Regions from separate parts of the Massilia sp. LjRoot122 genome, predicted to be linked through region 2. Evidence: riboswitches for the same ligand, from Rfam matches in the RefSeq annotation. Region 2 holds a riboswitch; each other region holds the start of a gene.
The links. A riboswitch is a leader RNA that binds a small molecule or an ion and turns the genes downstream of it on or off. The one in region 2 is predicted to bind thiamine pyrophosphate.
Positions count from the first base shown of each region.

Region 1: linked by a shared signal. The riboswitch ahead of ACSQ25_RS21920 (D-amino acid dehydrogenase) and the one ahead of ACSQ25_RS08195 (TonB-dependent siderophore receptor) in region 2 are both predicted to bind thiamine pyrophosphate.
Region 3: linked by a shared signal. The riboswitch ahead of thiC (phosphomethylpyrimidine synthase ThiC) and the one ahead of ACSQ25_RS08195 (TonB-dependent siderophore receptor) in region 2 are both predicted to bind thiamine pyrophosphate.

Region 1 covers NZ_CAXUPB020000001.1:4,988,108-4,998,484, reverse strand. The annotation lists gene ACSQ25_RS21945 (translocation/assembly module TamB domain-containing protein) at 1-3,826, opposite strand, end outside; gene ACSQ25_RS21940 (autotransporter assembly complex protein TamA) at 3,826-5,688, opposite strand; gene queC (7-cyano-7-deazaguanine synthase QueC) at 5,838-6,548, shown strand; gene ACSQ25_RS21930 (hypothetical protein) at 6,559-7,080, opposite strand; gene ACSQ25_RS21925 (phasin family protein) at 7,196-7,861, opposite strand; TPP riboswitch at 8,103-8,209, shown strand; gene ACSQ25_RS21920 (D-amino acid dehydrogenase) at 8,171-9,532, shown strand; gene ACSQ25_RS21915 (GlxA family transcriptional regulator) at 9,566-10,377, shown strand, end outside.
Region 2 covers NZ_CAXUPB020000001.1:1,854,909-1,865,285, reverse strand. The annotation lists gene ACSQ25_RS08220 (LysR family transcriptional regulator) at 1-838, opposite strand, end outside; gene ACSQ25_RS08215 (MFS transporter) at 943-2,145, shown strand; gene ACSQ25_RS08210 (glutathione S-transferase) at 2,155-2,862, opposite strand; gene ACSQ25_RS08205 (DUF535 family protein) at 3,221-4,192, shown strand; gene ACSQ25_RS08200 (CocE/NonD family hydrolase) at 4,294-5,877, shown strand; TPP riboswitch at 5,944-6,051, shown strand; gene ACSQ25_RS08195 (TonB-dependent siderophore receptor) at 6,141-8,270, shown strand; gene ACSQ25_RS08190 (HDOD domain-containing protein) at 8,308-9,273, opposite strand; gene ACSQ25_RS08185 (AAA family ATPase) at 9,382-9,906, opposite strand; gene pnuC (nicotinamide riboside transporter PnuC) at 9,903-10,377, opposite strand, start outside.
Region 3 covers NZ_CAXUPB020000001.1:4,668,598-4,678,974, forward strand. The annotation lists gene ACSQ25_RS20490 (M28 family metallopeptidase) at 1-737, opposite strand, end outside; gene ACSQ25_RS20495 (hypothetical protein) at 797-1,588, opposite strand; gene ACSQ25_RS20500 (ion channel) at 1,719-2,432, opposite strand; gene thiE (thiamine phosphate synthase) at 2,472-3,101, opposite strand; gene thiD (bifunctional hydroxymethylpyrimidine kinase/phosphomethylpyrimidine kinase) at 3,139-3,882, opposite strand; gene ACSQ25_RS20515 (thiazole synthase) at 3,882-4,688, opposite strand; gene thiS (sulfur carrier protein ThiS) at 4,703-4,906, opposite strand; gene thiC (phosphomethylpyrimidine synthase ThiC) at 4,906-6,819, opposite strand; TPP riboswitch at 6,880-6,986, opposite strand; gene ACSQ25_RS20530 (valine--tRNA ligase) at 7,165-9,963, shown strand; gene ACSQ25_RS20535 (DUF2147 domain-containing protein) at 10,109-10,377, shown strand, end outside.

The sequences.
Region 1 (10,377 bases), 3.1 Mb from region 2:
CGCGGATGGTGCCGTTGACGCGCGGCGCGCCGGCGCCGACCTTGCGCACGCGGACGTTGCCGGCCAGCGTGGCGTCGATGCCGAGGCCGCGCAGGCGGAACTCTTCACCGAGGTTGGCGCGCAGGTCGATCGTGAGCGGCAGTTCTTCTTTCTTGTTCGAGGGGACCGGCTTGGCGCCGCCCTGGCCCAGCACGATGACGTCATCCGACATCGTCGGACGGCCCTGGGGCGCGAATTCGATCAGTGCGCGGTCGGCGCGCACATTGCCCTCCAGTGCGAAGCGCTCGGCATCGCGCACCAGCGAGGCTTTGCCGCTCAGGACCACGGTGCGGTCCGGGCGCGACAGCGCTTCGAGCTTGTCGAGCGTCAGGCGCAGGTCGGCCGCGGCCAGGCCGCTCGAGAAGCGCAGGAAACCTTCGGCCGAGGCGCTGCCCTGGCGGCCCTGGAAGAACAGGCGCTGCAGCTGCAGCTGGTCGCCGGCCAGGCCTGCGCGCAGCTCGCCGTTCTGCAGGCGCACGCCTTGCTCCGGCCAGCGCACCGACAGTTTGTCGCCCTGGACGCTGCCGTCCAGGCGCGGGGTGCCGATCGTGCCGCTGCCGGTCAGGGCCAGGCGCAGCGCGCCGTCCAGTTCCAGTCCCGACTGCCCCGCGAACGAGGCCAGCCAGCCGATCGAGGCCATGTTGGCATTGGCCGTCATACGCATCGGGCTGTCGCGATCGAGGCGGCCCTGCAGCAGCTGGGCCGTGGCATCGACCTTGGCGTTGCCGGTGCGGGCGCCGTCCAGGTTCATCCGCACGCGCAGCGAGCTGCCGACGACGTCGGCGCGTGCATCCAGGGTACGCAGGCCGAGCGGCACCGGCTGGTCGCTGCCGGCGATCAGGTCGCCCTTTTCGCGGAATACGTGGACCATGCCGTCCAGCGCCGGGGCGGCGCCGGTGGCAGTGGCGGTGCGCAGGTCGAGCGCCCACTGCGCGCCCAGGGTCAGGTCGCCGCGCGCATTGTCGCGGATCGCCGGCGAGAACTGCGCCAGGTAGGTCAGCGGCACGTTGTCGGCGTGGCCGCGGCTAGCCCAGCGGGGGCCGTTCTTGACCAGCGAATCGATCGTGATGCTGCCGGCCGGCAGCCTGACGACGGCGCCGTTGAAAGCGATGATCTGCGGCTTGGCCAGGCCCATCACGCCGCTGCCCGGCGCGCCGCCGATGCGCAGCGGGACCGGCGCCTGCAGCGACATCGCGTAACGGCCACGGTTCTGCAGCGCGGCCAGGGTGCCGCTCCAGGTGTCGCGCGTCCAGCCGCCGCGCACCTCGAGATTGGCGTCGAAGGCATCGCCGACGGCGGCCGCACGCAGGGTATGGGCGCCGCGCGTGCCTTCGGTCTTCAGGCTGGCCGAAGCGACGCGGGTTTCGCCGCTCACGTATTCGGTGACCTGGATATCGCTCGCCAGCGCATCGCGCGCGCCGCGGCCGGAACCGAGGGTGGCGTTCGCGCGCAGCGCGCGGATGTTGTGGGTGCCGAGCAGGCGCAGGTTCTGGCCTTCCAGCGCGGCGCTGAAGGACGGTGCGTCCATGGTGCCGGAAAGAAGGCCCTGGCCGCGAAGCACGCCGGCGAAGTCCGGGCCGAGCGCGGCCAGTTGCGGCGCGTCGATGCGCCAGGCCAGCTGGTCGCTGCCGGCGCCGAAGCTGCCCTTGGCCGCGACCACGTTGGCGCCCACGTGCAGGTCGACGTCGGCATTCGATATGTGGCGGCGGTCGGCCGTGAGTCTGGCGTGGCCCCACAGCGGAGAACTCGACAGGGTCGAGTCCTGCACCCGCAGGTCGAGGGCGCCGCGCCAGTCGGCGCCGCTGCGGCCGTTGGCATCGAAGGCGCCGTTGATCGAGCCGGCCAGCGGCGAGCCGAAGGCGGCCGGATTGAAGCGCTGCATCGCACCGCTCATTTTCGCTTCCACGAAGCGCGCGCCTTCAGCGCCGGCCAGCCAGGCATCGCCGCTGGCGCGCAGGCTGCCGCCCGCATTCTTGCGCTGGGCGGCGACCCAGCCGAGGCCATTCGCATTTACTTCGAAGCTGGTGCGCGGAGCAGCCATGGTGCCGGTGGCGACGCCGGTCGCCGTCACGGCGCCGTACAGATCGCTGCGCAGCGCCGACAGCTGGTGGCCATCGACGCGCCATTGGAGCTTGTCGCCGGCGCCGCCGAAGGCGCCGTTGAGGGCCACCGTGTTCTGGCCCAGCGCCAGGTCGGCATCGATGCCGCTGATGCGCTTGGCGTCGGCGCGCAGCTTGCCCGCGCCCGACAGCGGCTGGTTCAGCACGCGGCTGCGGCGCACGGTGAAGTCGGCGTCGACGCGCCATGCGGGGGCGAGGGCGCCGGCCGCGTTGACGCTGGCATTGATGTCGGCCTGCGGGAAGTCGCCGAAATCGGCCGGGTTGAAGCGGCTCGCGCTGGCGCTGGCCTTGAAGGCTTTATCGTCGAGCAGGTTCATCGTGCCCGCGACATCCACCCGGCTGCTGCCGGCCGCCAGGCGCGCCTCGCGCACCGTCACCACATTGTTTTCCAGCGTCGCCAGCGCGGCCAGGCGCAGGGCCTTGTCGGCCAGGTTCGCCTGCAGGGTCTGGGTGGTGCCGGCATTGGTCACCTGGATGTCGCCGCGGATCGCGGTCGGCTTCATGGTGGAGTAGATGCCTTTTAAATCGAAGCGCTCGGTATGCAGGGTGAAGCGCGCGGTGCCGATGCCTTCCTGGTCTTTTTCGCGCTGGACGCCGCCAGTGCCGGTGAAGCGGCCGGCGTCGCCGAAGTCCAGCAACACGTCGGACACCTGCAGGGCGCTGAGGCTACCGCCCAGCTGGCCGCGCATCACCCGCAGCGGCAGGCGCTGTTTGTCGATCGTGCCTTCCGGGCCGTCGTTGCTGATGTCGACGCGGCCGCTGATGTTGCGCTTGTCGTCCAGCTTGCCTGTGACGGAAAACGTCAGGTCGGCCGTCGGCAGCGCCGGGTTGAAGAAGCCCGGGTCGACGTTGCGGCCATTGATGCGCATCTCGCGCAGCGGGATCTCGGCATAGGGCGAGAGCACGAAACGGGCGTCGCCCACCGCGCGGCCGGCCTGTCCGTTCGCGTCGACCAGGGTCGTTTCCAGGTCGCCGCCGACCTTCAGGCGCAGCTGGGCGGCCCTGGCGCCGGCCTTGGCCTGCGACTGCGTCAGGCTGGCGGTGGCGTCCAGCTTGAAGGGACGCTGGGCGCCGATCGTGCCGTTTGCCGCCACGTCGCCCCATGGCGTCACGGCGGCGGCGTCGCGTACCTGCCAGCGCTGCTTGTTGCCTTCCAGGCGCAGGCGGATATTGTCGATGTGGGTCTCGGCGCCCTTGTTCACGAAGGTGGCGCGGTTCAGGCGCGCATCGTCGATCGAGACCGTGAAGGGCGGCGCCAGCTTGACCGGCATGGTCGAGGGTTCTTCGGTTTCCTTGAGCGTCTCGACCCGCATATTGGCCGCATGCAGGGTGTCTACCAGGATGCCGCGCGAGACGATCTGTCCGGGCGACCAGCGCAGATTGATCTTGTTGGCGACGACCAGCTGCTCGTCGGTGCGCCAGACGATGCGTTCGATATACATGGCGCCGTACAGGGAGCCGCGCACGCCGGTGAGCGTGAGCTTGCCGCCGGTGGAGGCGGCGACCTTCTGCGCGATCATCTGCAGCGTGGTCTCGCGGCCCAGGTACCAGAGCGTGCCGCCGACGATCACGCCGGTCACGACCACGCCGATGGCGACGCGGCGCGGCCAGCGGCGCTTGTGCACAGGCGCTGGCGCCTGATCCGTGGAGTTGTCGTTCGTGTCCATCAGAAGGTGAATCCCAGGGAGAAGTGCAGGCGCGCCTTTTTCACGGCGTGGCCATAGGCGACGTCGACGTTGATCGGGCCCACCGGGCTGCGCCAGCGCGCGCCGACGCCGAAGCCGGATTTGGGCTGCAGGTCACCGACCTTGTCGGCGGCATTGCCGACGTCATAGAAGAAGGCCACGCCCCAGGGTGGGCGGAACCAGTACTGGTACTCGGCGCTGGCCGTGGCCAGGTACTTGCCGCCGACGATGGCGCCGTTCTCGCGCACGCCCAGTTCGCGGTAGCCGTAGCCGCGCACCGACTGGTCGCCGCCGGCGCGGAACAGGAAGGTAGACGGCACGCCGATCTTGTCCTTGGCCGCCACCGCGCCGAATTCGCCGCGCAGCACCAGGGTGCCGCTCTCGCCGAGTGGCTTGAACATCTGGCCGCGCAAATACAGGCGCAGGAATTTTTCGTCGGTCAGGATCGGCAGCAGGGCGCCGCCCAGCTGGCCCTGCAGCACGTAGCCGTTGGTCGGCTGGATCAGGCTGTCGAGCTTGCGGCGGGTGATGCTGTAGGTGAGCGGCAGGCTGCGCGTGTTGGTGGAGGGCTGCGGCGGCACTTCGCGCTTCTCGACCAGCGCCTCCAGGGTCAGGCTGCGTTCCAGCAGCGGCGTGCCCCACTGGCGCCGTGCCGCGACCGTGGCCAGGGTGGTGATCTCGCCGCGCACGTCGTTGCGTTCGATGCCGGCGCCGACGCTGTCGTTGTAGCCCTTGGGCGTGGTCGGCCAGTAGAAGTCGACGCGCGCGGTCTGGCGCTTCTGTTCGTAGATCAGGTCGCTCTTCATGCGCTTGCCGAGCACGTTCAGGTCGTCGTAGCTGGCCTGCAGGCGTCCGCCGGTATCGGTCGAGAAGCCGACGCCGACCTCGACGTTCTTGCGCAGGTTTTCGGTGACGCGTACCAGCACCGGCAGCACGGTGGGGCCGGTGGGCGGTTCCGGCGTGGCGGGGTTGGCGTCGGTGTCGTCGTCGCCTTCCTTCAGTTCCTTCAGCTCGGCGTTGAGGACGGCGCGCATGTCGGCGCTCACTTCGACGCTGCTGAAATAGCCGGTGTCCTGGAGGCGCGACTGGAGGGCCTGCAGGGCCGCCTCGCTGTACTCGTCGCCCGGCTTGATCTTGTTCAGGTTGGTGATCACCTCGCGCGGATAGCGCTTCAGGCCGCGGATGCGCAGCTCGCCGAAGCGCATCTCCGGGCCGCTGTCGATGACCACGCGCAGCAGGGCGCGGCGCACTTCCGGATCGACGGTGGCGCTGGTCTCGACCAGGCGGGCGCGCGGGAAGCGGGTCTGGGCCACGTCGCGCAGCAGCTCGCGCTTGGCCGCTTCCCAGTCGGCCTGGCGGAAGCGTGCACCGATCGGCAGCTGCCAGCGCTGGCGCAGGGCGGCGGCGTCGAAGGGCGCGGCGCCCTTGTCGAGCTGGACGAAGCCCTGCAGCACCAGGTCGATGTCGCCGACCACGGTCGGCTGGCCCGGATCGACGATCACGCGCGCCACCGGACGGCCGCCGCCGGTATCGAGGCCGGCCGAAATCTTGGGCGAGTAATAGCCCTCGGTGGCGATGAAGGTCTTGGCCTGGGCCGGTGCTTCCTTGACCAGGCGCTGCAGCTGTTCCATGTCGACGCGCGGGTTGCCGCGCCAGCGCATCAGGTCGAGGTTATCCTCGAGCATGTTCTCGATCTGGCGCGGGGCGTCGATGCGTACCTGGTAGTCGATTCCCCGTGTGCTTTCCTGTGCGTAGACTGCGGTCGCAAATACCAGGGCGCCCATTCCCATGAAGAGGCGGGGCAGGGGACGCAGGCGGCGGGAATTCGATCTTGCAGGAAACATGGCGCTCCGTAGGGTAAGTTCATGGCAATCTTAACGGATTGGCAAAAACGGTGACGGACGCTAAGCCCAGCGGTGCGGGGTTTGCGGAGCTGACGTAGCGCCCTGTTTTATGCCAGAATTCGCGGTTTCCTCTGTCCACGAACCCGATCATGCCTACCAACGACACCGCGCTCGTCCTCTTCAGCGGCGGCCAGGATTCCACCACTTGCCTCGCCTGGGCCCTGCAGCGCTATGCGCGCGTGGAGACCATCGGCTTCGACTACGGCCAGCGCCACGCCATCGAGCTGGAAGTGCGCCCGACCCTGCTGTCCAAAATGCGCGCACTCAATCCGGACTGGGATGCCAGGCTGGGCGAGGACCACATGATCGACCTGTCCCTGATCTCCAAGATCTCGGACACGGCCCTGACCAGCAACGTGGCCATCGCGATGCAGGAGAACGGCCTGCCGAACACTTTCGTGCCGGGCCGGAACCTGCTGTTCATGACGGTGGCGGCCACGGTGGCCTACCGCCGCGGCCTGACCGTGCTGGTGGGCGGCATGTGCGAGACCGACTTCTCGGGCTATCCGGACTGCCGCGACGACACCATGAAGGCGCTGCAGGTGGCGCTGAATCTCGGCATGGCCACGCGGCTGAAGGTCGAGACCCCCCTGATGTGGATCGACAAGGCCGAGACCTGGCAGTTGGCCCAGGATTGCGGCGGCGAGGCGCTGGTGGACCTGATCCGCTTCGACACCCACACCTGCTACCTGGGCGAGCGCGGCGCCGCGCATCCATGGGGCCATGGCTGCGGCAGCTGCCCGGCCTGTGCGCTGCGGGCGCGTGGTTACGAGCAGTACGTGGCGAACAAGGCCGCCTGAGCGGCCCTTCCTATTTCGCGGTGCGCAGGAACTCGGCTTCCTGGCGCCCGTTCATCAGTTCCCACTCCGGCATGCGGTTGGCCCGCAGGATCTTGCCGGCCCTGGCATACACCAGGTACATATCGCCGGTGCCGTTCGCGCGCGGCAGGCTGTCGCGGATGTCCCTCGTGCAGCCGATGACGACCCGGGTCTTGTCCCTGGTGAAGCTCAGCACCTGCTGGGCCGCGTACTTTCCCTTGATGTCCTCGACCAGGTCGAAGGTGGCGCCGTAGACCTGCACAAGGTGGGGGATCGGCGAGCTTGAGGGCAGGGTCTCTTCCTGGGACGTGAGCATGGCAATGCGCCCGACGAAGACCAGGTCCGCCTCGTCCTTCAGCGCCAGCAACTGCGCCTTCGTCTCGGCCACAGCTTCCTGCTGCCTGCGGGCGGCTTCCTCCGGCGTGTATATCCGGCATGCCGAGGCTGGGATGGCAGTTGCGGCGCCGGCCAGGAGGAACAGTGCTGCGAGGAGGGTCTTTGCCGGAAGCGTCATGGGAGCGATGGAGGCAGAGTGTCGATGCCGCCATCATGCCCGATCCGCGCGGCGGAAAATGCGCGGAAGTTCACAGCGGCGCGCTTCGCCCCGGCAAGCGCCTCGTCGTACCCACTCAGCCCGGTTTGCGCGGCGGCTTGTTGCCCGCCTGCGGGGCCGGCTGCACGGCCGGTCCCTGGACGTGGCCCTGCACGGAACCGTTGTCGGCAAGTCCGTCGAACTGCATGCTGGCGCCGCTGCCGGCGCTCGCGTTGGCGCGCTCGGCATGCAGGTTCGCCGCGGCATGGGCATGGCCGTTGCCACCGCCGTTGCCGCGTTGCGCATCCGCCGGCTGGAAGGGATCGCGGAAGGTCTTCAGTACTTCTTCCTGCTGGCGCATGCTGCGCGCGCTTTCTTCGGTGGCGGCACGCGTCACGTCGTCCGCCAGGGCGTGGGCGGTGCGCGAGGTTTCCGGACCGTGCTGCTCGGCGACGCGGGCCAGTTCGACGTGGACCTCGGCCGCCAGGCGCGAGAGATGCTGCTGGTAGGCGCGCAGCTTGTCGGAAGCCGGCTGGGCATGGGCCGCGGCCGCACCCATGGCGTCGAAAGGACGCTCGCTCGACAGCATGCGCTTGCTGGCGCTCATGGTTTCTTCGATCATGCTCTGGCCGAGCTTGAGGTTGGCTTCGCACACGGCCTGGAAGGACCCTGTCAGGGTCTTGTTCAGGTCATTGAACCAGGCGAGCTGGGAATCCACATGGGAGCGGAGGGCGGGATTGCTGGAAGGGGAATAAGGGAACATGGAAGTCCTTGTCGGTGTCGAGCCGCATGAGGGCACGGTCCCGATGGATCGGGAGCGGCAGAAGGGCGGGTCGAGGGGGAGGCAGCGGATTGCTGCGAAGATGCAGGATCGGGAAAGCATCGAGCGAACACAGGACACTATGCGCCCCATTTGGCGCGCACGGGACGAATCGGCAGAAGTATTTGCGCGTCGTTCTCCGCAGACACATTTGGAACGAGATAGAATACTTGCGCCCTACAAGGGCAAACGCTAGGGGTCCTGCGCCGCGCGAACGCGCGCCGTGGGTGAGACATACCCTCGGAACCTGATCTGGATAATGCCAGCGAAGGGAAGCGTGGCGATGCCGGTCATGCCGCATCCAACCACTCCCTTGCCCGATCCTGCCCAGGCGCCCGAGACGCACACAAGGATCCGATGAAAGTCATTGTGCTGGGAGCCGGCGTGGTCGGCACCGCCTGCGCATGGTACTTGCGGCAGGCAGGGCATGAGGTCACCGTGCTCGATCGCCAGCCGGGACCGGCGCAGGAAACGAGCTTTGCGAATGGTTGCCAGATTTCGGTGTCGCATGCCGAGCCCTGGGCCAACCCTGCCGGCCTGCTCAAGGTCCTGCGCTCGCTCGGCCGCGAAGACGCACCGCTGCTGTTCCGCCTGCGCGCCGATCCGCTGCAATGGCGCTGGTGCCTGCAGTTCGTGCGCGAATGCCGGCCGGCGCGGGTGGCCGCCAATCTGCGCCGGATCGTCGCCATCGCCGATTACAGCCGCCGCAGCCTGCAGGCCCTGCGGGCCGAGACCGGGATCGACTACGATCACCTGGCGCGCGGCATCCTGCATGTGTATACCGACCAGCGCGAGTTCGACCGTGCCTGCCGCGCCGCGGCGGCGATGCGCGAACTGGGCTGCCCGCGCATGACGATCGACGCCGATGAGGTGCTGCGCATCGAACCCGCGCTGGCGGGAGCGCGTGTCCGGCTGGTGGGCGGCGACTTTACCGCCAGCGACGAGTCGGGCGACGTGCACGCCTTCACGAAGCAACTGGCAGCCAGGGGCGAAGCCGCGGGCATCCGCTTCCGCTACAACACGAGCGTGACGCGCCTGCTGGCCGAGGCGGGAAAGATCAGCGGCGTGGAGCTCATCGACGGCGAAGGCCGGCACGGGGTGCTGGATGCCGACGCCTTCGTCGTCGCACTCGGCAGTTTTTCGCCCGCGTTGCTGGCGCCGCTGGGCATCCGGCTGATGATCTATCCCGGCAAGGGCTACTCGGCGACCTATCCGGTCATCGACGCGGCCGCGGCGCCGACGGTGTCGCTCACCGACGACGGCCACAAACTGGTGCTATCGCGGCTCGGAGCGCGCCTGCGCGTCGCCGGAACCTGCGAGCTTGACGGCTATTCGCGTGCGCTGAACATGGTGCGCTGCGAGGCGATTACCCGGCGCGTGCGCGAACTCTTTCCCGGCGCCTGCGCTTACGAGCGTGCGCGTTACTGGGCTGGCCTGCGGCCCCTGACGCCATCGAACGTCCCCTACATCGGCGCGACGCGGTATCCGAACCTGTACCTGAATACCGGGCACGGCACGCTGGGCTGGACCATGGCCTGCGGCTCCGGGCGGGCGCTGGCCGATATCATTTCGGGGCGCAAGCCGGAGGTGCAGGTCGCCTTCACGATCCGGTAAGATGCCGGGGTCGATGCCGCATTCTCCTTCGCCATGCTACCCACCCGCCAGCCCCCGCTCATCCTGTTCCTTGCCTTTCCCGGGACGGGGCTGCTCGACCTGACCGGTCCGCAGACCGTGTTCTGGGCCGCGCAACGCCACCTGGGCGGGCGTGAGCTGCTTCCCTACGAATTGCAGACGGTGAGCCTGCACGGCGGCCCGGTGCGCACGGAAGAAGGCGTCGTGATCGATACGCTGCCGGTCTCCGCATTCGACCAGCGCGCCATCGACACCATCGTCGTGCCCGGATCCTCCGGGATCGCCGGCCTGCTGGACCAGCTGGATGCGAGCATCGCCTGGCTGCGGCAGGCAGCGCCGCGTGCGCGGCGCACCGCATCGGTATGCACCGGCGCCTTTCTGCTGGCCGAAGCCGGACTGCTGGACGGCAGGCGCGCCGCCACGCACTGGGCCATGTCGGACCTGCTGGAGCAGCGCTTCGCCTCCCTCACGGTCGACCGGGATGCCATCTTCATCCGCCAGGACCGGGTCTGGACCTCGGCCGGCGTGACCGCGGGCATCGACCTGGCGCTCGCCCTGGTCGAGGAGGATTGCGGCAGGGCCGTCGCCATGGACCTGGCGCGCGACCTGGTGGTGTTCATGAAGCGTCCCGGCGGACAGTCGCAGCACAGCGAGCTGCTGCGGGCGCAGGCGCGCGACAGCGCCGGTTTTGACGTGCTGCATGCCTGGATCCTCGACAACCTCCACAATGCCGACCTGAGCGTCGAGCTGCTGGCCGAACGCGCGCGCATGAGCGCCCGCAATTTTTCCCGGGTCTACAAAAGCAGGACCGGCCGTTCGCCGGGCAA
Region 2 (10,377 bases):
GCGGCGCCAGCGATCCCTGTTTATAGAACACCGCCCACACCGGCTGGGTCCAGGGCAGGGTCGCCTCTTCCAGCACCGGCACGAGGCGCCCGGCCGCGACGTCGGCGCGCGTCAGGAAATCCGACAGCGACGCCACCCCGGCCCCGGCCAGCGCCAGGTGGCGCACCGTCTCGCCGCTCGAGGCCGACACCGCCGGGGTGACGGTCCAGCCCTCCCCGCCCGCATGCCGCAGCGGCCAGGTATTCAGCGTCGCCGGCGCCGTGAAGCCGAGCGTGCGGTGGGCGTGGAGGGCGGCGGCGTCCGCCGGCACGCCGTGCTTGTCGAGGTAGGCGGGTGCGGCCAGCACCCGCAGCCGCGAGTTGCCGAGGCGGCGCGCATTCAGGGTCGAATCCGGCAGGTTCCCGATGCGGATCGCCAGGTCGGCCCTTTCCTCGATCAGGTCGACATAGGTTTCGCCGCTGACCAGCTCCAGCTGCACCAGCGGATAGGCATCCAGGAAGGCCGGCACCAGCGGCGCCAGCAGGTGGTCGAGCGCGGGCGTGGCCGCATTCACCCGCACCAGGCCCGAGGGCTGCGAGCGGCGCGCCGCCGCCTCCGCCTCGGTATTCGCCAGCTCGGCCAGCAGGCTGCGCGCCCGCCCCAGCAGCCAGCTCCCCTCCTCCGTCAGCTGCAGGCGCCGCGTCGTACGGTGCATCAGCGTCATGCCCAGCTGCGCTTCGAGCCGCGAGATCGTGCGCGACACGCCCGAGGGCGTCTGCCCGAGGCGCTCGGCGGCATGCGAGAACGAGCCCGTATCTATGACTGCAGTGAAGGCAATCAATGCCTCTACGTCGATCATTCGTGACTCCCAGTCAAAAGTAAATTGTACGCCAAGGCATTTTTCTATGTGCGCCCCGGCGCCACACTGCTGGCCTGGATCAACCGGCAGACAAGGAGAACACCATGCCACTCGCACTCTGGGCGCTGACCCTCAGCGCTTTCGCCATCGGCACGACCGAATTCGTGATCGTCGGCCTCATTCCCACCATCGCCGCCAGCCTGAAGGTGTCGGTGCCTTCCGCCGGCCTGCTGGTGAGCCTGTATGCGCTCGGCGTCGCCGTCGGCGCACCGGTCCTCACCGCCCTGACCGGCCGCGTGCCGCGCAAGCTGCTGCTGCTCGGCCTGATGATGCTGTTCACGGTCGGCAACCTGGTGGCCTGGATGGCGCCGGGTTATACCGCCCTGATGGCCGCACGCGTGCTCACCGGCCTCGCCCACGGCGTGTTCTTCTCGATCGGCTCGACCATCGCCACCAGCCTGGTGCCGAAGGAGAAAGCCGCGAGCGCGATCGCCCTGATGTTCACCGGCCTGACCGTGGCCCTGGTCACCGGCGTGCCGCTCGGGACCTTCATCGGCCAGCACTTCGGCTGGCAGGCGACCTTCCTCGCGGTGTCGCTGCTGGGCGTGGCCGCCATGATCGGCAGCTGGATCCTGGTGCCGGCCAGTATTGCAGGCAGCAAGCCGGCCAGCCTCCTGACCCAGCTCGCGGTGCTGAAGAAGCCGCGCCTGCTGCTGGTGTACGCCATGACCACGCTCGGCTACGGCGGCTCCTTCATCGCCTTCACCTACCTGGCGCCGATCCTGCAGGAGGTGTCCGGCTTTGCCGCGTCGAGCGTGAGCCTGGTGATGCTGGTCTACGGCGTCTCGGTCGCGGCCGGGAACATCTGGGGCGGCAAGCTGGCCGACCGCAAGGGGCCGCTGCCGGCGCTGCAGATCGTGTTCGCCCTGCTGGCCCTGGTGCTGCTGGTGCTGAGCTTCACGGCGCCGGACAAGTGGCTGGTGCTGGCCACCGTGCTGGCCTGGGGCGCGGTCGCCTTCGGCAACGTGCCCGGCCTGCAGGTCTACGTGGTGCAGCGCGCCGAATGCGATGCACCGCAGGCGGTGGACGTGGCGTCGGGCCTGAACATCGCCGCCTTCAACGTCGGCATCGCCCTCGGCGCCTGGGGCGGCGGCATCATCGTCGCCCGCTTCGGCCTGATGGCCACGCCCTGGATCGGCGCCCTGATCGTGCTTGGCGCCTTCCTGCTGACCACGCTGGCGCGCTGGCTCGACCGCCGTGACGGCTTGCCGGCCAAGGCCGCCCTCAGGGGGTTTGCATTGGAATGAGGCTGACGATTATTCGTCCAGTTCGGGATAGTGGCGGAAGATGCCGTTCTGGTTGAACGGGATCCGCCGCGGCGAGGCCAGGTAGGCGGCGATGTTGGGACGTGCGGCCACGCGGTCGCGCAGCGCGGCCAGGGCCGGATAGTCGCCTTCGAGCCGCTTCATCGCATTCGGGAAGGCATAGCGCAGGCCCTCGATCACCTGGAACAGCGACAGGTCGGCATAGGTCGGCTTGTCGCCCACCAGCCAGTCGCGCTGCTCGGGGTTGCTGAGGATGCGCGAGAAATAGCCGAAGAACTTGGGCAGGCGGGTCTCGATGAAGTCGGCGGCGCGCCGCTGCGCTTCCGGCTTCTGGTCTTCGTAGTACAGCGAGGTGGCGATCGGGTGGTGGGTGTCGTGGATCTCGGCGACCAGGTCGGCGATGGTCAGCTGCAGCTGGTGGGTCCACAGCCGTCCCGGATCGCTGCGCGGCGCCAGCGCATGCTGCTCGCCGAGAAACAGCAGGATGTTGGCGACCTGGCCGATGGTCAGCTCGCCCGCGCGCAGGAAAGGCGGCGCGAACGAGGGATGGGCTTCGGTGTCGAGCGCCGACAGCAGGAGGTCCATGCCGCCGGCGCGGCGCGCCACATCCACGTACTCCGCCCCGGCTTCCTCCAGGGCGAGCCGGACGAACTCCCCGCGTCCCTGGATTCCCGGCCAGTAAAAAAGTTCATACGCCATCTCGCACCTCCGGTCTGCTTCGGTTTGGCGCAATTATCGATGATGAATCAGAAGCGTGTCGCCGCACAAACATGGTAATCTTGTGTTGCCTGTCAGGCGAAAACAAAAAGTCGCAAGAAGACGCAAAAAGCCGATCAAGAGAGAGACACCATGAACGCAACCCTTTGCTGCGGTTCCCTTCACCTCACTACCCTCCCTCTGTCGTATCCAGGCACAAGTTAGCATCCACGGCTATTGCATGGCAGAATGTGATTTCTGTTGTGCAATCCCGCGCTTGGTTGTCCCCAAGCGGCGGGCAAGTTAAAGACGGAGGCGCCATCCCGGCGCCCGCAACTTTACTGCCGACTGGAGCTCTCACATGATCTTCGCTCATCTGTCCAAGAGCTGGCTCGCCCGCCGCAGCCAGTACACGCCCGCTTCGTGGATGCTGAGTATCGTGCGCAGCCTGCGCGTGCTGCGCTACTGGCGCGAGCACCAGGCCCTGTGCCGGCTCGACCTGGTGCGCCGCTTCGTCGCGGCCGCCCCCAACGACGACCTGTTCCACCACCTGAGCCACCGCAGCTACCTGTCGAAAGACCTGAGTGCGCGCGAGCGCGTGCAGTGCGTGCTGTCGCACTACCGTTTCGAGGACGGCGCCTTCGGCAACGCTTACCACCAGGCGGTCTACGGCGGCGGCGGGCTCACGCTGTGGCAGCATCAGTCGCAGCACGAAGGCGGCGAGCATGCTTTCCTCCTGCGCCTCGAGATGGCGCCGCGCCACGATGCCGAGGGCGACCTCACCATCTCGCTGGTCGCCGACGGCAAGTACCTGCACCGCCTCTCCTATACCTGGGTGGACGGGCAACTGGCGGGCGTCGACCTGCCGACCGTTCCCTTCGTCACCCGCAACCAGGGCCGCTGGACCGATTCCGGCGCCGCCTTCGACGCCTTCGAGGAAGCCTTCCCCAACAACTCGCCGAGCTTCTTCTGCTTCGCCGCGATGCAGGGCGTGGCCCAGGCGCTGGGCATCGACCAGGTGGCGGCCATCAAGTGCACCTCGCACGTCGCCTACAATCCCGTCGACGTCAAGCACTTCGAGAACGCCTATGACGGCTTCTGGAAGATCCTGGGCGGCGTCGAGATGCCGGGCCGCAGCTACCTGATCCGCCTGCCCTTCTACCTCAAGCCGTTGGCCGACATGCCGTCCAAGCACCGCAAGCGCGCCGCCCAGCGCCGCGAGTTCTGGCGCGCCATCGGCGACTCCACCCGCAGCACGATGCTGCGCCACATGGTGCCGGCAGCCAGCGCGCAGGCGCGCACGGCGACGGCGCCGGCCACGGCCGAAGCCTGATACCACGGTCCGGGAGCGGCGGATGCCGCGGTGAGAATTGGAGAGACATGGCGCCGGGGTCCCCTCCTATACTGGGCGCCCTGCCAACGCCTCCACACGCCATGACCCGCCTGCCGACTGCCTTTCTATCCGCGCTGTTGTCCGCCCTGCTGTTCTGCGCCCTGCCCGCCGCCCAGGCCACACCCCTGATACCCGAACCCGGCCCGCTTCCGGTCGGCCTCAAGGTGCTCAAGCAGTACGACCACGCGCGCGTCTACAAGACCCGTGTCTCGCTCACCACCGGCAAGCCGGCGAGCGGCGAACGGGCGCGTCCGATGCAGGTGCTGGTGTGGTACCCGGCCGTGCGCGCCGGACGGCCGCTCAGCTTCGGCGATTACCTCGCAACAAGTGTCACGGAATCCGGCTTCGACCTCTCCCCTGACGAGCTGAAGCGCCGCAGCGCACAGCAGCTCGCGCAGTTCGCCGGGGCGATCGGCAAGGAGGCCGTGCAGCGGGAGCTGGCGCAGCCGATGCTGGCAACGCTGGACGCGCCGGCACGGGGTGGCCGCTTCCCGGTGCTGATCTACGCGCCCAGCTTCAGCGCCAGCGCGGCCGAGAATGCCGACCTGTGCGAATACCTGGCCAGCCAGGGCTATATCGTGCTGTCCAGCGCCTCGCAGGGCGCACGTACGCGTGCGATGACGGACGATGTCGAAGGCCTGGAAACGCAGGCGGCCGACATCGCCTGGCTGATCGCCCAGGCCGCCGCGCTGCCGCAGGCGGACATGGAGCGCCTCGCGGTGGCGGGTTTCAGCTGGGGCGGCCTGGCCAATGTGCTGGCCGCCGCCCGCGACGACCGCATCAAGGCGCTGGTCAGCATCGACGGCTCGGTCCGCTATTTCCCCCAGTTCGTGGACGGCGGCAAGGCCGCGGTGCCCTACGTGACCCCGGCGCGCCTGCCGCTGCCGCTGCTCTACCTGGCCCAGCGCCCCCGCTCGATCGAGGCCCTGAACCGCAGCGAAAAGAGCACGGCCTTCAGCCTGCTGAACCGGATGAGCTACTCCGACGTGTTCGTGGCCACGATGCATCCGATGCTGCACCAGCACTTCGCGGCGGACGGGCTGCGCTTCGCCCGCGCCAGCGATTTCGCCGACTACGACCGGGACGAGGTCCGCGCCGCGCATGCTTGGATGGCGCGCTACGTGCATCGCTTCCTCGACGCCTACCTGAAAGGCGACAAGGCAGCGCAGGCCTTCCTGGCCAACCGGCCCGAGGCCAACGGCGCACCGAAGCGCATGATCACGATGGAAGCGAAACGCGGCAGCGGCCTGGCGCCGACCCACGAGAACTTCGCCGGCCAGCTGGCCGAACGCGGATTCGACCAGGCCTTCGAGCTCTACCAGGACATGCAGGCGCGCGGCGCCAGCTTCAAGCTCGGCCCGGACGCGATCAATTCCTGGGGCTACGAGCTGCTGCGCGACGGCATGCATGCCGAATCCATCGCCATCTTCAGCTTCGGCACCCGCCTCCTGCCCGAGGATGCGAACCTGTTCGACAGCCTGGGCGAAGCGCAGGAAGCGGCGGGCTACAAGGAAGATGCCGTGCGCAGCTACCGCCGTTCGCTGGAACTCAACCCGAAGAACAGCAACGCCGTGGCGCGCCTGAAGGTGCTGGACCTGAAAGTGTCCAGCCTGGCGCCCAAGTAAGCACAGGGCCGGCGGCCGCCGGCCCTTGCCACATTCACCACGCCCGCCCGGGTCCGTGGTACACTGCCGCCTCGCTAGGGGTCCTGGTGCGCGCAAGGTCGCGCTGCCGGGTGAGAGATACCCTTCGTACCTGATCTGGATAATGCCAGCGAAGGAAAGCGCAACGCAGTTCCCAATTTGTTTGCCCTTCCCCCACGTTGGCTCCGGCTTTTTCATCAAAAGCAGCGCGCCGCTTTGCCGTGGCGCGCGAAGACGAGCAAACCATGACTTTCAAGCTGAAGCACTCCGTTCTTGCCTGCGCCATCCTGCAGGCCTTCTCCCTTACCGCATCCGCACAGCAAACCGAAGGCGTCGCCTCGGTGGTGGTCACCGGCAGCCGCTGGGTCGCCAGCGACCGCGCCAGCATCGGTGGTTTCTCCGAGTCGCCGCTGCTCGACACCCCGGCCTCGATCACCGCCATCAACCGCACCCAGATGCTGGACCTGTCGATTCGCAACGTGAGCGACGCCGCGCGCTTCGACGCCTCGGTCGGCGATGCCTACAACGCGGTCGGCTATGCCGAGCAGTTCTCGATCCGCGGTTTCGCCCTCGACAACGCCAGCAGCTACCGCAAGGACGGCATCGCGATCCCCGCCGACACCCAGATCCCGCTGGAGAACAAGGAACGCATCGAAGTGCTGCGCGGCCTGGCCGGCCTGCAGGCCGGCGTCGCGGCGCCGGGCGGCATGGTCAACTTCGTCACCAAGCGCCCGACCAATGCGCCGCTGCGCTCGGCGCTGGTGGAAGTGAGCGAACGCGGCACCCTGCACGGCGCGATCGACCTGGGCGGCCGCTTCGACGACCGCCGTTTCGGCTACCGCATCAATGCCGCGGCCGAAGACATCAAATCCTATGTGCGCGGCGCCGACGGCGAGCGCCAGTTCGTGTCGGGCGCCTTCGACTGGCAGATCAGCCCGAACGCCCTACTGCAGCTGGACCTGGACCACCAGCACAAGTCGCAAATCACCGCGCCGGGCTACCAGCTGCTGCGCAACGAAGTCCTGCCGACCGGCATTTCGCCCAAGACCCTGCTGAACGACCAGCCCTGGACCAAGCCGGTCGAGACCGACAGCAGCAACCTGGGGCTGCGCTTCGAATACCGCCTCAATCCCGACTGGACCGCGACCGTCAACGCCAACAAGCACTGGTTCAAGCGCGACGACTACACCGCCTTCCCCTACGGCTGCAGCAACGAGGGCGACGGCTTCTATCCGGGCTACTGCTCGAACGGCGACTACGACGTCTACGATTACCAGAGCGTCGGCGAGCGCAAGACGCCGTGGGGCGCGCAGGCCATGCTGCAGGGCCGCTTCGCCACGGGCGCCGTGCGCCACCAGCTGACTGTCGGCGCGGCGATGTCGGAGCGCCACGACAGCTTCGGCACCTATGTCTACGACTACGCCGGCTACAGCAACATCTGGAACAAGCTGGTCGTCGATCCGGCGCCGGGCAATCCGCGCACCGGTCCGGTGATGGAGCGCCGCAACGACCGCGAAGGCGCGCTGTTCGTGCAGGACGTGGCCACGCTGTCGGAAGGCCTCACGCTGCACACCGGCCTGCGCTGGGTGAAGCTCAAGCGCGACGAACTGGCCGAGATCGAACAGGGCTGGGTGCACGCTGATGACAGCTTCGTGCTGCCGAGCGTGGCCCTGGTCTACAAGCCGGCGCGCGACTGGAGCGTCTACGGCTCGCTGAGCCACGGCCTGCAGCACGGCGGCATCGCCGAGATGGGCACCGCCAACGAAGACAGCGTGCTGCCGCCGAGCCGCTCGAAGCAGGTGGAGCTGGGCGTCAAGGGCATCGTCAACCAGGCCGTGATGCTGTCGGCCGCCGCCTTCGACATCCGCCAGGGCCTGGAGTACGTGAATGGCGCCAACCTGTTCGTGCGCGCCGGCCAGCAGCGCCACCGCGGCGTCGAACTGGCGGCCCAGGGCAAGCTCAATCCCGACCTGAACTACAGCCTGTCGGTGATGGCGCTCGACGCGGAGCAGACCGGCACCGGCGACGCCAGCGTGGAAGGCAAGCGCGTGACCAACGTGCCGGAATTGCGTTCGACCGCCTGGGTGGAGTATGCGGTGCCGGCAGTGGCCGGCCTGAAGCTCGACGCGACCTGGCAGTACTCGGGCAGCAAGGCCTTCGACCCGGCCAACCGCGCCATCGTCCCGGGCTACCACGTGGCCGCGCTGGGCGCCTCGTATGCACTGAAGGTGGGCGGCATGCACACCATCTTGCGCGCGCGCGTGGACAATGTGTTCGACAAGTTCTACTGGCGCGACGTGACGCAGTCGCTGGGCGGCTACCTGCTGCCGGGCGCACCGCGGACCTTCCGGGTGTCGGCGCAGTTCGACTTCTGACGCGCTTTGCCTGCCACGCTTGCCGTGGCAGGCGTCCTCAATCCGTCAGCTCGGCCAGCTTGCCCAGGCAGCGGCGCTGGAAGCCGTTCAATCCGTCGGTGACGAAGCTGTCGTCGTCTTCGATCACGCTGGCGTCGAGCAGCAGGCGCAGCTTGGCGATGCGGTCGCCCTGGGCCAGGGCCTGGGCCAGCTGCGGCCCGTCCGGGTCGCCCGCCCAGGCGATTGCCTCGACCACCTCGGCGGGGAAGTCCCAATGCCGGGCGATCACCGCCGACAGCTGGCGGCTGGCTGCGAACAGTTCGACCCCGAAGGTCCCCGAACCCGGCACCTTGCCGCCGCAGAGGCCCTCGGCCACCTGGAAGGCGACCTGCAGGCCCACGTTCTGCATCAGGCCGGCCAGGTAGGATTCGAACACGCCGGCGGACAGTCCCGGCGCCATCACGCTGGCGGCGAAGGCGCAGCGTTCGGAGTGGCGCCAGACCACCGGCGCCACCTGGCGCGCCACGCCCTGCACCTTCACCCGCACCAGGGGACGCATCGCGATTTTCGCCAGCAGCATGCGCAGGCCGTTCAGGCCCAGCATCGTGACCGCGCCGTCGATGGCTTCGATCGGCCTGGCCGGCCGGTAATAGGCGCTATTCGCCTCGCGGATCACTTCGGCGACCAGCACCAGGTCGCGTCCCACCTCGGCCGACAGCGCGGAGATCGAGATGTTCTCGTCCGACAGCGCGCCGAGCAGTTGCGTGATCAGCTCGGGTACCCGCGGCACCATCACCGAGGCCTTGTCGGGATCGTCCACCAGGGCGCGCACCGCATCGAGGATCTGCTGCTCCACTTCCGCGCTGGCGTTGGTGCCGCTCGATCTGACCAGCCAGCGGTAGAAGGCGGCATCCACCTCGGCCGTCATGTTGTCGGTTTGTACTTCCGCGGCCTCATCGGTGCCGGCAGCGGCAGCAGTCTCCTTCTCGTTGCCGCCCAGTAGGCGGCCTATCCAGTTTTTCACAGCGCACCGCCGTATTGTCAACGCAGAGAAAACTATTTTAATACCATACGGCAACAAAAAGACAAGCGTAAGAAGTTTTTCTTTGGATCTATATCAATAGCGCGACGCTTAGCGGGCCGGGCCCAGCAACAGCTCGACCTGCCGTAAGCGCTGCGGCAGGCTGCCTTCCAGCAGGACATAGGGGATGGCGCGCGCGTCCAGGGTCTCGAGCAGCATCCGGTGCACCTTCTGGCGCACCTCCTCCGATTCGCGCTGCAGGCCGTCCGGCTCCCACGGGCTGTCGGGCGCCGTCACCAGGGTCCAGGCGTAGTCGTGGCTGCTGTCGAGGCGCGCCAGCTGCGGGTCGACGCGGTTCCAGTACTGGCGGCTGTACAGCGCCGTCATCAGCGGCGAGGTGTCGCAGAACAGGAAGCGCTGCGCACGCCCGGCAGCCTCGTTCTCGCGTGCGCGCTGGGTGCAGGCGATCGGGTACTGGTCGCTCTCGAAGGGCACGCGGCCACGGGTGTCGACGAATTCGCGCAGGTATTCCGGCACCCACACGGTGCCGTAATGCCGCGCCAGGGCTTCGCACAGGGTCGATTTGCCCGAGGATTCGGCGCCCAGCACCGCGACGCGTGCGACCGCCCCGCTCATGCATCCCTCCGCGCGATGTTCGACCAGGCGCGCCAGCCGGTCCAGGCCAGCACCACGAACACGGCATACAGCAGCGCGGTCAGCATCAATCCCTTGTAGACGTACAGGCCGACGTAGAGCACGTCCACCACGATCCAGACCAGCCAGTTTTCCACCTTCTTGCGTCCCAGCAGGAGCTGGCCCACCAGGCTGCCCGCGGTGAGGAAGCCGTCCGCATGCGGCACGTCGGTGTCGGTGAGATGATCGAGGAACTGGGACAGCAGCACGAAGCCGATCGCCCAGGCGGCGATGGCCCAGCCCCGGCCCGCGCGCTGCAGGCGCGTCACCACCAGCTGCTGGTCGCCGGCGCCGTGCAGCCACTGGTACCAGCCCCAGACCGAGGCCCCGATGAATACGAACTGCAGGCCCATGTCGCCATACAGTTTAGCGTCGAAGAACACCAGCGCATAGGTCGCCGAGGAGACGATCGAG
Region 3 (10,377 bases), 2.8 Mb from region 2:
TCCGCGCCGCGCAACACGCCGATCACGTTGCGCAGCTTGACCGGGCGCAGCGCGGCGGCGGCGACGCGCGCGCTCACGCTGGCGCCGCCCTTTTCCAGGGCCGCGGCGGCGTCCGGCGCATGCAAGACCAGCACCGGCGGCGCGCCCTTCACGGCAGCCTGCTCCGGATCGACCAGCCAGCCGCCGGTGCCGGCGCCGTGACGCCGCTCGCGGTCGATCATCACGACCAGGGCCGGCTTGCTCTTGAGTTTTTCCTGCAGGGTGCGCGCGGCGCGCGGCATCGGCGCGGCCGGCACCACCAGCACCTTGCCGTTGGCGGCTTCGCTGTTCTCCAGCGCTTCCTTCCAGGGCATGAACACCGCCGGCGTCGACGCCAGCGCGAGCGCATCGAGGAAGTTGCCGGTCGCGCCGCCGGCCGGCACCGTGATGGTGCTGCCGCCCGCGCTCACGCTCAGGGCCACGTCGCCCGCCTTGCGCTCGGCGTACTGCCAGGTCGCGGTCTGGTAAAAACCGTCGTCGCCGGCCGGCTCCAGGCCAGCCTTGCGGAACTGGGCCGCGATGTACTCGGTCGCCAGGTCCTGCCCGCGCGAGGGCGTGCCGCGACCCTCCAGCTCGTCGGAAGACAGGTAGGCCACGTGCGTGCGCAGCACCTCGGGCGAAATGGCGGCATCCTGGGCAAGCTGGGCGCAGCCGGCGCTGGCCAGGGCGAGGACGAGGGCGGAAAGGTAAAGACGCATGCGATTGCTCTCAAGTGAAGTGGCAAGAAAAGCAATATCGCATGCTGCGGTACGCCTGGTCAATCCGCCGGGAAGGCAATTTCCATGCGCAGCCGGGCATCCAGTTCGCTTTCATCCGGCGGATTCGCGAATACCTGCTCCAGCGTCCAGCCCTTCTTGTCGAGCAGGTAGGCGACCTTCAGGTGGAATTCGCGGTACAGGCCACTCCTGTCGTGGTCCAGCGCCGCTGCACCGGCGGCGAACAGCGCGCGGTTTTCCTCGAAATCGAAATCGCCGCCCTTGCCCACGTAGTCGGCATAGCCTTCCACCAGCCACTGCGGATAACGCAGCATGATCGTGCGCCCGAAGCGGCGCGAGGTATCGCTGTGCGTGATCTCGTGCGCGATGTAATACGAGAGCGGGCGCTGCGCGGCATCGGCCAGCGGCCTGCCTGTCGGCGTATGAATGCGGTTCGACGCGATGTCGGACGCACGGATGAAGACCTGGCGGGTCAGCCAGGTATCCGCGGCGCCGCCCATCTGCGTACTGAAGCTTCGCCCGAAGAACCCCAGGCGCCATGACTCGTTGCAGAAGAAGATCTCGACCGGCGTGTCGCGGTCGTGCAGGCTCGAGGTGCGCAGGCGCCGCGTCACGTCGTCCAGCACATGGCTGATCTCGTCCGGGATCGGCTGGTCCGACCACACCTGGTAATTCTGGTAGTCGACACGGTAGCCGAACATCGGCTTGGGAAAGGAGGCGGCGAGGACGTAGGCCAGCGCCAGCACCAGCAGGCCGGCGACGCCGGTTCTCAGGAAGGTGAAGACGCGGCGGCTTGCGCTGGTGCTGGTGGCGATCCGGATTGTCGGGTTCATGCTCGCGGGGACTGAAGGCAGCGGTGGCGAAATACCTGTGCTGCGAATGCGAGCAAGTTAATGCAAATCTCTTATTAAAGACTTAACCCCGGCACGTACGGCCGCACTTTATCCAGCATGGATGAGCGCCTCAATCTTCTTCCCAGGGTTCGCGCGGGGAATTCGGATGGCGCCGGTGGATCTTGCCCTGGGTGGTGAAGCCGATCAGGCGCGCCACCACCGCCGCCAGGTACATCACACCGACCAGCATTTCGATGCTGCACAGGGCACGCGCATGGACGGTGAGCGGAATCACGTCCCCGATCCCGGTGCTCGACAGCAGTGCGAAGCTCAGGTAATTCAGCTCGCTCCACGAGCGCGGCGCCTGCGCGTTGACGGCGGCGGCGAAGGTGCCCGGCTGCAGCTCCTGCACCATCAGGTACAGGTGCGTGAATCCCCAGGCCAGCAGCGTGAAGGTGGCGGCGGCGGCGAACAGTTCGTCGGTGGTGGCCTGGCGGTCTCCCATCATGTAGGAGATCAGGCTGGCGGCGGCGTAGAAGTAGAACAGCGCTTCCAGCCCGGACGACCAGGGCAGCAGCGTGCTGCGCAGGTCGTAGAAGGTCTGCAGCGCCAGCAGGATCACGATCGGCACCGCCAGCGCCACGCTGATCCTGGTTTCCCCGGGCGTGCGCCGCACCATGCGGATGGTCAGCGACAGCACCAGCACGCCGAACACGTTGAGGGCCGTGTGCCCGGCCGGCGCATTCTCGATGAAGGGATACAGCAGCATGCCGAGCAGCTGCACCAGCAGCAGGATGGCCGACGGGTGGCGGCGGGTATGGATGAGCAGGCGCGGTGGTCGCATGGTGGGCGGCATAAGATGGATGACGCCGCTATTGTAGGATCAGGTGCGCCGGAACAGCGCGCAGAATTCGCGCGCCGCGGTTTCCGGGTCCTCGGCCGCATACACGCTGGTGATCGCCGCCACCATCGCTGCCCCGCGCCGCACCAGCGGTGCGGCATTCGACGGCGTCATGCCGCCGATCACCACCATCGGCAGCGATACCCGGTCGCGCCAGACCTCGATCAGTTCCGGCGGCGTGACGAAGGTGTATTGCTTGACCGGCGAGGGATAGAAGCCGCCGAAGGCCACGTAGCTGGCGCCGGCCTGCTGGGCCGTCTCGGCCAGTTTCAGCTCGCCGTAGCACGAGGCCCCGACGATCTTGTCCGGCCCGAGCACGGCCCTGGCCTGGGCCACCGGCACGTCGAGGCCGCCGACGTGGACGCCGTCGGCATCGAGGTCGCGGCACAGGTCGATGTGGTCGTTGATCACCAGCGGCCTGTTATGGCTGCGGCACAGCGCCAGCAGGGCCGCGCCCTGCTCCGCCCGCAAGGCCGGGCTGGCGCTCTTGTGGCGGTACTGCACCATCGAGGCGCCGGCCATCAGGGCCAGGTCGGTGACCCTGAGCAGGCGTTCGGTATCGTCCCAGTCGGGTGTGACCAGGTACAGGCCGCGTAGGAAGTGCTTTTTCAAAGTGGTCCTTTCAGTGCGCTCGATGGGCTCAGTGGGCTCAGTGGGTATGGAGGATGCGACGCGGGATACGCTGCCCCGGTCCGATCCAGAAGGCGTGCGCCAGCGCCTGGTGGCAGTAGTCCTGGGCATGTTCGAGCGCCTGCTCGACAGGGTCGCCGAAGGCCAGGCGCGCCGCGATGGCCGCGGCCAGGGTGCAGCCGCTGCCGTGGTAGCTGTGCGGCAGGCGCGGCATGCGCCAGGCGCGCTGCTCGACCCCGTCGCGCAGCCAGCGGTTGACGATGATGTCGCCATCGCCGTGACCGCCCGTGACCATCACGTGCTCGCAGGGCACGGCGCCCAGCGCCCGGGCTTCCGGCAGGTTCGGCACCAGCACGGTGGCCAGCGGCAGCAGCTCGGCCAGCGCGGCGACGGCGTCGCCCTTGCCGAGCGCATCGCCATGGCCGCTGGCAAGCACCGGGTCGAGCACCACCGGCAGGCTTGGGTCGGCGGCGCGCAGCCGGCGCAGCAGCCGGGCGATGGCGGCCGCGTTCTCACGGCTGCCGGGAATGCCGATCTTGACCGCATCGATGCTGAAGGAATCGATCAGGATGTCGGCCTGGCGCACCATCAGGCTTGTGTCGACCGGCTGCACCTCGTGTACCCGGTTGTTGTCCTGCACGGTCAGCGCCGTCGCCACCGGCAGCGCATGGCCGCCGAGCGCGCCGATGGCGGCGATGTCCGCCGCCAGCCCGGCCCCGCCGCCGGGATCGAGCCCGGCGAACACGAGAACGGTGGGCACCATCACGCGCGAGTTGCCGTGACCTGACCCTCGACCGGCGACGAAGGCGAAGCGGCGAAGCGCTTCGGCATGCGGCCGGCCAGGTGCGCTTCGCGCCCGGCGATGACGGCATGCCGCATCGCGCGCGCCATGCGCACCGGATCGCCCGCCGCGGCGATCGCGGTGTTCATCAGCACGCCGTCGCAGCCGAGCTCCATCGCGATGGCGGCATCCGAAGCCGTGCCGACGCCGGCATCGACCAGCACCGGCACGCTCGCGCTCTCGATGATGAGCTTCAGGTTCCAGGGATTGAGGATGCCCATGCCCGAGCCGATGAGCGAGGCCAGCGGCATCACGGCCACGCAGCCGATCTCCTGCAGGATGCGCGCCTGCACCGGGTCGTCGCTGCAATAGACCATGACGTCGAAGCCGTCGCGCACCAGGGTCTCGGCGGCCTTGATCGTCTCGGGCATCTGCGGGAACAGGGTCTTCTCGTCGCCCAGCACTTCCAGCTTGACGAGCTTGCGCCCGCCCAGCAGTTCGCGCGCCATCTGCAGGGTGTACACCGCGTCCTTGGCCGTGTAGCAGCCGGCGGTATTCGGCAGGATGGTGAATTCGTCGGGCGGCAGCACGTCGAGCAGGCTAGGGGCATGCGGATCCTGGCCGATGTTCACGCGCCGGATCGCCACTGTGACGATCTCGGCGCCCGCCGCCAGCGTCGCCTCGCGCGTCTGTGCCAGGTCGCGGTATTTGCCGCTGCCGACCAGCAGGCGCGAGCCATACTGGCGGCCGGCGATGGTGAGGCAGTCTTGTTCAGTCATTGCATTCATGTTCAGTCTCCTTCTTATCCGCCGCCGATGGCGCGCACGATGTCGACCCGGTCGCGGGCCTGCAAGCGGTGATGCGGCCACTGCGCGCGCGGCACCACTTCGCGGTTGACCGCGACCGCCACCGCCTGCTCCGCCACGCCGAGCCGGCCGGTCAGGTCCTGCAGCGAGTGCCCGATGGGCAGGCAGTAGGGCGCGCCGTTCAGTTCGATCTCCGTCATCAGACCTCCCGGTACAGTTTCGCGCCGCCGCGCACGAACTCGATCGCCTTCTCTTCCATGCCCTTGGCCAGCGCGGCCTGCTCGCCCACGCCCTGGTTGGCCGCGTACTCGCGCACTTCCTGCGTGATCTTCATGGAGCAGAAGTGCGGACCGCACATCGAGCAGAAATGGGCTACCTTGGCGGAATCCTTGGGCAGGGTCTCGTCGTGGAAGGAACGCGCCTTGTCCGGGTCGAGGCCGAGGTTGAACTGGTCTTCCCAGCGGAACTCGAAGCGCGCTTTCGACAAGGCGTTGTCGCGCATCTGGGCGCCCGGATGGCCCTTGGCCAGGTCGGCCGCATGGGCGGCGATCTTGTAGGTGATGATGCCGTCCTTGACGTCCGCCTTGTCCGGCAGGCCCAGGTGCTCCTTGGGCGTGACGTAGCACAGCATGGCGGTGCCGTACCAGCCGATGGTGGCGGCGCCGATGCCCGAGGTGATGTGGTCGTAGCCCGGCGCGATGTCGGTGGTCAGCGGCCCCAGAGTGTAGAACGGCGCTTCGCTGCACTGCTCCAGCTGCAGGTCCATGTTCTCCTTGATCAGGTGCAGCGGCACGTGGCCGGGCCCTTCGATCATGGTTTGCACGTCGTGCTTCCAGGCGATCTGGGTGAGCTCCCCGAGCGTCTTCAGCTCGGCCAGCTGGGCTTCGTCGTTGGCGTCGTAGATCGAGCCCGGACGCAGGCCGTCGCCCAGGCTGAAGGACACGTCGTAGGCCTTCATGATCTCGCAGATCTCTTCGAAATGCGTGTACAGGAAGGATTCCTTGTGGTGGGCCAGGCACCACTTGGCCATGATGGAACCGCCGCGCGACACGATGCCGGTCAGGCGTTTGGCCGTCATCGGCACGTAGGCCAGGCGCACGCCGGCATGGATGGTGAAGTAGTCGACGCCCTGCTCCGCCTGCTCGATCAGGGTATCGCGGTAGATCTCCCAGCTGAGGTCCTCGGCCTTGCCGCCGACCTTTTCCAGCGCCTGGTAGAGCGGCACCGTCCCGATCGGCACCGGCGAGTTCCGGATGATCCACTCGCGCGTCTCGTGGATGTGCTTGCCGGTCGAGAGGTCCATCACGTTGTCGGCGCCCCAGCGGATCGCCCAGGTCATCTTTTCCACTTCCTCGCCGATCGACGAAGTCACGGCCGAGTTGCCGATGTTGGCGTTGATCTTCACCAGGAAGTTGCGGCCGATGATCATCGGCTCGCTTTCCGGATGGTTGATGTTGGCCGGGATGATGGCACGGCCGCGGGCGATCTCTTCGCGCACGAATTCCGGCGTGATCTCGCAGGGGATGCTGGCGCCGAAGGACTGGCCCGGATGCTGGCGCGCCAGCAGGCCGGCCATGCGCTCGCCCACCGGGCCCGACTCGACGAGCGAAGCCAGGTATTCCTTGCGGCGCAGGTTTTCGCGCAGGGCGACGAATTCCATCTCGGGCGTGACGATGCCCTGGCGCGCATAGTGCATCTGGGTGACGTTGCGCCCGGCACGCGCACGGCGCGGGGTGCGCTGCAGCTCGAAGCGCAGTGCCGCAAGCGCCGGGTCGGCCAGGCGTGCCTTGCCGTAGTCGGAGGTGGGGCCGGCCAGCTCCTCGGTATCGCCGCGCTCGACGATCCAGGGCAGACGCGGCGTAGCCAGGCCGCGGCGCACGTCGATGCTGGCCGTCGGATCCGTGTACGGGCCCGAGGTGTCGTACACGAACAGCGGTGGATTCGGCTCGCCGCCGAAGCTGTCGGGCGTGGGCGACTGGCTGATTTCGCGCATCGGCACGCGGATGTCGGGTCGGCTGCCTTCGATGTAGACCTTGCGCGAGTTGGGGAAGGGTTCGATGGCGGCGCTGTCGACCATGGCGGTCGCGGCGTCGAACTTCAGTGGTGCATTCATGTGGCTCCTTGTTGAGGAGCCAGCAAAGGAGGCGCAGACGGCAAGCGCGTGCGGACACGGCCGATGTCTTTGAAGCTTCCCTTCGCTGGCATTATCCAGATCAGGTTCAGAGGGTATTTCTCACCCGCCGGACGCTTCGCGCGCCGGCAGGACCCCTAGCGTGTGCTGCCCGTCGGCAGCGAGCGGATTATAGCCCCATGTTTATTTATATGTAAAGATTATCGATCCATAACCACAGCATATGGACGAAGTTGACTGACCGTGGGCTTGGCCGAACGCACCGGCTGGCTCCTACTCTATAATGGTCGTTTTCGAACGTTAACTATCGACCATCGCCACCACATCATGGAATTAGCCAAGTCTTTCGAGCCTGCCGACATTGAACAATACTGGCGCACCGAATGGGAGCAGCGCGGTTACTTCGCCGCCAGCATGGAAGACGGCAAGCCGTCGTTCAGCATCCAGCTGCCGCCGCCGAACGTGACGGGCACCCTGCACATGGGTCACGCCTTCAACCAGACCGTCATGGACGGCCTGACCCGCTACTACCGCATGCGCGGCTACAACACCGCCTGGATCCCGGGCACTGACCACGCCGGCATCGCCACCCAGATCGTGGTGGAGCGCCAGCTCGACGCCCAGAAGATCTCGCGCCACGACCTGGGCCGCGAAGCCTTCGTCGAGAAGGTCTGGGAGTGGAAGGAAAAGTCGGGCAACACCATCACCGGCCAGATGCGCCGCATGGGCACCTCGCCCGACTGGCAGCGCGAGTACTTCACGATGGACGAGACCCGCTCGAAGGTCGTCTCGGAAGTCTTCGTGCGCCTGTTCGAACAGGGCCTGATCTACCGCGGCAAGCGCCTGGTCAACTGGGACCCGGTGCTGGGCACGGCGGTGTCGGATCTGGAAGTCGACTCGCAGGAAGAAGACGGCTCGATGTGGTACATCAAGTACCCGCTGGCGGACGGCTCGGGCCACCTGACCGTCGCCACCACCCGTCCTGAAACCATGCTGGGCGACGTCGCCGTGGCGGTCGATCCGACCGACGAGCGCTATGCCCATCTGCACGGCAAGCTGCTCACCCTGCCCCTGACAGGCCGCCAGATCCCGGTGATCGCGGACAGCTACGTGGACAAGGAATTCGGCACCGGCTGCGTGAAGATCACCCCGGCCCACGACTTCAACGACTACGCGGTGGGCCAGCGCGCCAGCCTGGCGCCGATCAACATTTTCACGCTCGACGCCAAGATCAACGAGAACGGCCCGAGCCAGTACCAGGGCCTGGACCGCTTCGCCGCGCGCAAGCAGATCGTCGCCGACCTCGAAGCCCAAGGCCTGCTCGAGCAGGTCAAGCCGCACAAGCTGATGGTGCCGCGCGGCGACCGCACCGGCGTCGTCATCGAGCCGATGCTGACCGACCAGTGGTTCGTCGCCATGAGCAAGCCGGCGCCGGAAGGGACCTTCAATCCGGGCAAGTCGATCACCGACGTGGCGCTGGAAAAGGTCGCCAACGGCGAAATCAAGTTCGTGCCCGAGAACTGGACCACCACCTACAACCAGTGGCTGGGCAACATCCAGGACTGGTGCATCTCGCGCCAGCTGTGGTGGGGCCACCGCATCCCCGCCTGGTACGACGACGAAGGCAATATCGTGGTCGCCCGCGATGAAGAAGAAGCCAAGGCCAAGGCTGCCGCGCAAGGCATCACGGGCGCGCTGCGCCGCGACGACGACGTGCTCGACACCTGGTTCTCGTCGGCCCTGGTGCCCTTCTCGACCATGGGCTGGCCTGAGCAGACCAAAGACATGCAGCACTTCCTGCCGTCCTCGGTGCTGGTGACCGGCTTCGACATCATCTTCTTCTGGGTCGCCCGCATGGTAATGATGACGACCCACTTCACCGGCAAGGTGCCGTTCGAGACCGTGTACGTGCACGGCCTGGTGCGCGACTCGCAGGGCCAGAAGATGTCCAAGTCGAAGGGCAACACGCTCGACCCGATCGACCTGATCGACGGCATCGACCTCGACTCGCTGGTGGCCAAGCGCACCACCGGCCTGATGGACCCGCGCGCCGCCGAGAAGATCGCCAAGGCCACCCGCAAGGAATTCCCGGAAGGGATCCCGGCCTTCGGCACCGACGCCGTGCGCTTCACGATGGCGAGCTACGCTTCGCTGGGCCGCAACATCAACTTCGACCTCGGACGCTGCGAGGGCTACCGCAACTTCTGCAACAAGATGTGGAATGCCACCCGTTTCGTGATGATGAACACGGAGGGCAAGGATTGCAGCCAGCCGAATCCGGAAGACCTGTCGCCGGCCGACCGCTGGATCATCTCGCTGATGAACCGCGTCGAACTGGAGATCGCCAAGGGCTTCGCCGACTACCGCTTCGACAACATCGCCAGCGCCATCTACAAGTTCGTCTGGGACGAGTACTGCGACTGGTACCTGGAACTGGCCAAGGTCTCGGTCCAGCAGGGTACGGAAGCGCAGCAGCGCGCCACCCGCCACACCCTGCTGCGCGTGCTGGAAGTGATCCTGCGCCTGGCCCACCCGATCATCCCGTTCGTGACCGAATCGCTGTGGCAGGCCATCGCGCCACTGGCCGGCAAAACCGGTGATTCGATCATGGTCCAGCCCTACCCGCTGGCCGACCTTTCGCTGGTGAGCGAAGAAGCGGAAGCCTTGATGGAGCAGCTCAAGGCCCTGGTCGACGCCACCCGCAACCTGCGCGGCGAGATGTCGCTGTCGCCGTCGGTGCGCGTGCCGCTGATCGTCGAGCCGGGCAACGCGGAAGACCGCGCCCGCATGGCGGTGTTCGCCCCCTACATCCAGTCGCTGGGCAAGCTGGCGGAAGTCCAGATCGTCGACGCGCTGCCGGAATCGCCGGCCGCCGTGTCGATCGTCGGCACCACCAAGCTGATGCTGAAGGTGGAGATCGACGTCGCCGCCGAGCGCGAGCGCCTGTCGAAAGAGATCGCGCGCCTGCAGGGCGAGATCGCCAAGGCCAGCGGCAAGCTGTCCAACGAAAGCTTCGTCGCCCGCGCCCCGGCCGCGGTGGTGGAGCAGGAGAAGGAACGCGTGGCGAACTTCTCGGCCACGCTGGCCAAGATGCAGGAACAGCTGGCCAAGCTGCCGGCGGCGTAAGCTGCGGCACCCACGAACAACGCGGCTTCGGCCGCGTTTTTTGTTGCAAGCCGGACGATTCGAATACTTCCTCGGATTTCGATGACCCAGCCGTGAATACAGTTTGCTACACTGGTTCCGTCAGACCACAACAATGGAGACCTACATGCGACAACTGATGGGCGCAAGCCTGATGGCCATGATCCTGGCCGTACCGGCTGCCATGGCGCAGAATACCTCGGCCGCCGGCACCTGGAAAACGATCGACGACGAAACCGGCAAGCCGAAGTCGCTGGTGCGCATCACCGAGGACAACGGCATCCTGACCGGCAAGATCGAGAAGCTGTTCCGCCCGGCCGACCAGGACCAGAACCCGAAGTGCACCGCCTGCGAAGGCGCGCGCAAGGACCAGCCGATCATCGGTATGACCATCCT